DNA from 2 places in the Paenibacillus sp. FSL R10-2199 genome. Region 2 is predicted to be linked to the other one. Evidence: riboswitches for the same ligand, from Rfam matches in the RefSeq annotation. Region 2 holds a riboswitch; the other holds the start of a gene.
What was found. Region 2 has a riboswitch for S-adenosylmethionine ahead of NYE33_RS09845 (methionine ABC transporter ATP-binding protein). Riboswitches for the same ligand answer to the same signal wherever they lie in the genome.

Region 1: linked by a shared signal. The riboswitch ahead of metA (homoserine O-acetyltransferase MetA) and the one ahead of NYE33_RS09845 (methionine ABC transporter ATP-binding protein) in region 2 are both predicted to bind S-adenosylmethionine.

The regions. Positions count from the first base shown of each region.
Region 1 is NZ_JBBOBO010000002.1:571,288-573,488, forward strand. It holds gene metA (homoserine O-acetyltransferase MetA) at 16-933, opposite strand; SAM riboswitch class I at 1,053-1,184, opposite strand; gene corA (magnesium/cobalt transporter CorA) at 1,609-2,201, shown strand, end outside.
Region 2 is NZ_JBBOBO010000001.1:2,220,675-2,222,875, forward strand. It holds gene NYE33_RS09835 (UbiD family decarboxylase) at 1-125, shown strand, start outside; gene NYE33_RS09840 (Cthe_2314 family HEPN domain-containing protein) at 153-899, shown strand; SAM riboswitch class I at 991-1,126, shown strand; gene NYE33_RS09845 (methionine ABC transporter ATP-binding protein) at 1,225-2,201, shown strand, end outside.

The DNA of each region.
Region 1 (2,201 bases), on a different contig from region 2:
ATATAAATAATTTTTTTAAATAAACGCTCCGATATCGTAGGGTGTCTCCTGGTATACATAGTAATTGAGCCAATTAGCGAATAATAAGTTAGCATGGGCGCGCCAGACGGCCGGCGGTGTACGGGTGGGATCATCTTTTGGATAATAGTGCTTCGGAATCTCAATATCCATGCCCTTGGCGATATCGCGGTCATACTCCCATTTCAGGGAGAACGGATCATATTCTGAATGTCCGGTTACAAAAATCTGCTTGCCGTCATGCGCAGAAACCAGGTACACACCGGCTTCCTCTGATTCCGCCAGAATCTGCAGATCCGGATTATTCTCTATATCTTCACGGGAGACGTCGGTGTGACGGGAATGCGGCACATGGAATACTTCGTCGAAGCCCCGCAGCAGTTTCACATTATTATGGCTCAGCGTATGCGGAAACACTCCAAAGCATTTATCCGGCAGACTCACCTTACGCACGCCGAAGTGGTGGTACAGTCCTGCCTGCGCGGCCCAACAGATATGCATGGTCGAGGTTACGTTCTGCTTGCTCCATTCAAAAATCACTTTCAGCTCTTCCCAGTAGTTGACATCCTCGAACTCCATTTGTTCCACCGGAGCCCCGGTGATGATCAAGCCGTCAAAGCGGCGGTCACTGATTTCATCAAAGGTTTTGTAAAAGCTCTTTAAGTGCTCTGCCGAAGTATTCTTCGAGGTATGGGAGCTGGGATGCAGCAGAACAACGTCCACCTGAAGCGGTGAGTTCCCGATAAGGCGCAGCAGCTGCGTTTCCGTGGTTTCTTTGGTCGGCATCAGATTCAGGATGGCGATCCGCAAAGGACGGATATCCTGATGAAAGGCATGGCTTTCATCCATTACAAAAATATTCTCACCGGATAATACTTCTTTGGCCGGAAGACTGTCGGGAATTTTAATAGGCATTGCTGTTTCCACTCCTTAACTGAAATTAGGTTCCGCTTGGCGGTTAAATCTGATGTAAAACAACGAAAAAAGACCTTTCTCGGGCGAGAAAGGTCATATATCTGCAGTCATATGCGCCTCTCTCATCTGCCAGAGAACTTCCGCCGGACGAATAACGTCCTGCAAAGCTTCCGCAAGAATTAGCACCGTGCGTTCACACGCCGGTTGCCGGGTTTCATCGGGCTAGTCCCTCCACCTGCTCTTGATAAGATTTAGCTGTATTCAGTTGGGGTTATTCCAAAGCATCCGCGGATACTTTTCTTAAAATTCACTTTAAATCATGAACCTCCTTTTCGTCAAGTCCATACAATGCTTAAGGGGCCTGGAGAATGAAAAGAATTTCTCTTGAAAGAGCCATACCCCGGCGTTATACTAGACAAGTGTTTCAACCATAAACGGCGAAAAGAAGAGGTGAGAGAAGAATGGAAGGCGACCCGGGCTCGCGAATAAGCGTGCAGAAAGAACAACCACACAGGATTAACATCAGCTTGCCGGCGGCGGGGGCAATTCTTCTTCATGCTCTCGGACCGTCTTTTGGCCTTCATCCATGATTGTACCACCGGCCAAGCTGATTTTTTCTCTGTGCTTTAATTAGCATATCCCTGGAGAAGACCAGGGACAGAAGGAGTGAATCAGATGAAAATCCGGCTGGTGAACGCAGGGGTTTTTACGACTATTGACAATATTGAGGATACACTTACCGCACCCGCTGAGGGTTTCTACTGGATTGATGCAGATGTTGAGGATCTCGTTGAGCTTCAGCCTTTGTACAATCTGCATGATCTGGCTGTCGAGGACTGTCTCAGTGAAGAGGATCAGCGCCCGAAGCTGGAGATCTATGAGAGCCATTATTTTATCGTAGTTAACAGCATCCGGTTTGATGACGAGGAAATCTTCCTCCGCGCGCTCAACGTATTCCTGGGCAGACATTTCATCATCACCGTTACGAAGCAGAAGATCCATGAGCTGCGCGTCCTGAAGCCCATTCTGTGGGAGCAGGAGGTCAGTGAGCCGGACCGCTTCCTGTACCTGTTAATCGACCTTGTGGTCGACAACTTCTTCTCGGTCGGTGACCGGATTGAAGCGCGGATTGAGAAGCTGGAGGAGGATATCCTCATGCACACCAAGAAATCGCATCTCAGCGAGATCATCGGTCTGCGCAGTGAGATTCTCTGGCTGAAGAAGATGCTGGGCCCGCAGAAGGAAGTTATCAACACGCTCAACAAAAA
Region 2 (2,201 bases):
GCTATTCCCTGCCGATTGTAATAGATGCCCGGATGAAGCCGGGGTACCCGGAGGAGCTGGTTCCGCATGAGGACACGGTTGAACTGGTGAACCGGAACTGGAACCGTTATTTCCCTCTTGTATAGATCTTAAGTATTCTGAGGAGGACAAATATGCTGCGGACATTACTGGGAGAGCCGCCCCGCGAGAACAGCGGGGTACTGGCCGAAGCCATGGACAACATGGCGAAGGTCGCCTCCATGCTGCGCAAGGAGATGAACACACATCAAGACCGTGACCATGAATACCGCAAGCTGGAGATATGGACACGCGGTCTGATCTCATCGCTGGACGAGCTGGAGCAGAGCTGGTTCGCCGCCGCCTTTTACCGGAAGTCGGTGGTTGCCGGTTATATGGATGATATGTCGCCCACGGAACAGGGAGAGTACGCCAGGTATGTGTATTTTTATAAGGACGGCTTCATCCGGGTGTTCTCCCTGCTGGACAAGCTGGGTACGGTTCTGAACAGTCTGTATGATCTGAATACAGGTAAAGTCAAAGCGCATTTCTCTTACTTCACAGTGCTTCGCCAATTTCAGCTGCTTCATGCGCACAACCCGCTGGCCAATGAGCTGGAGAAGATCAGGAACTCTTACCGCGAACCGGTGGAGAATCTGCGCAAACGGCGCAATGCCGAGATTCACTACATGAACGCTGAGATGACGGATGATCTCTGGCAACGCCATCAAGGGCTGCATGACAAAATCCAACTGGAGGATCTTGACAGTCATCTGGAGGATTTGAGGCAGAGCCTGGAGATGGTGTGCAAATCTTTATCGGCTGCCTTCAGGTACAGCAATGAGCAGTGGCACAAGAATAAAGCTGCATCCAGCCAGCGTTCAGAGCACGGACAGCCGTAAAAACTTACCTTTGACAAAGAACCGGAAACTTAATATACTTATGCAAGTATTTACTTCTAACATGAAACGGCATATATAACTTCATACTATAATCTTATCGAGAGCGGCGGAGGGATAGGCCCGATGAAGCCCGGCAACCGATTTGTACACAGCTTAGCTGCTGGCTACAAATGTCATGGTGCTAATTCCTACAATGCCGCTAGGTTTGCGGTCTTGGCAGATGAGACGGCATTGTTTACTTCACACACACGGCCTCTTCCGATCTGCACGGATCGTAAGAGGTCTTTTTTGTTATAAATTGCATGGAAGAAGGAGGACGGGGCGATTGATAGAGCTGAAAGATTTAACGAAAGTATACGGTAAGGGAAGCAAGGCCGCAACGGCGCTTTCCGGACTAAGCCTGTCGATTAAGAAGGGGGAGATATTCGGTGTGATCGGCCACTCCGGTGCAGGCAAAAGCACGCTGATCCGCTGCATTAATCTGCTGGAACGTCCGAGCGAGGGTGAAGTATGGGTGGATGGGGTGGAATTGACTGCACTCAGCCAGGGACAGCTGCAGGAGCAGCGGCGCAAGATCGGGATGATCTTTCAGCATTTCAATCTACTCTCCTCCGCAACCGTCTATGACAATATTGCCTTTCCGCTGCGGCTGGCCGGAACCTCCAAGACGGAGATTGAGCGGAAGGTTCAGGATCTGCTGGCTCTAGTCGGACTTGAGGAGCACCGGAACAAATATCCGGCTCAGCTGTCCGGAGGCCAGAAGCAGCGGGTCGGGATCGCCCGTGCTCTGGCGAGCGATCCGGATGTTCTGCTATGCGATGAAGCGACTTCAGCACTGGACCCGCAGACAACGGATTCGATTCTGCGCCTGCTGCTGGATATTAACCGGAAATTTCACTTGACCATTGTGCTGATTACGCATGAGATGCATGTCATTCAGAGCATTTGCGACCGGGTGGCTGTCATTCATGGAGGCGGGATTGTGGAGCAGGGCGATGTTGCCCAGGTTTTTCTGAAACCGAGGCATGAGGTTACGAAAGAATTCATCCGCAGTGAAACTCAGGCGGACGGACCGCTGCGGCAAGCGATTGATGCTGTACATGCCGGATATACTAAGGCGGTCAAAATTACTTTTCTCGGGCAAAAAACGTACGAATCGACCCTTTCCCATGTGGCGCAGGGAACCGGAGTTAATTTCGCCATTCTGCAGGGAACCATTTCTACTATCAAGGATGTTCCTTATGGTCAGCTGATTGTCCGGTTTGAAGGGCCATCCGAAGCCGTGGAAGCAACACTTTCCGA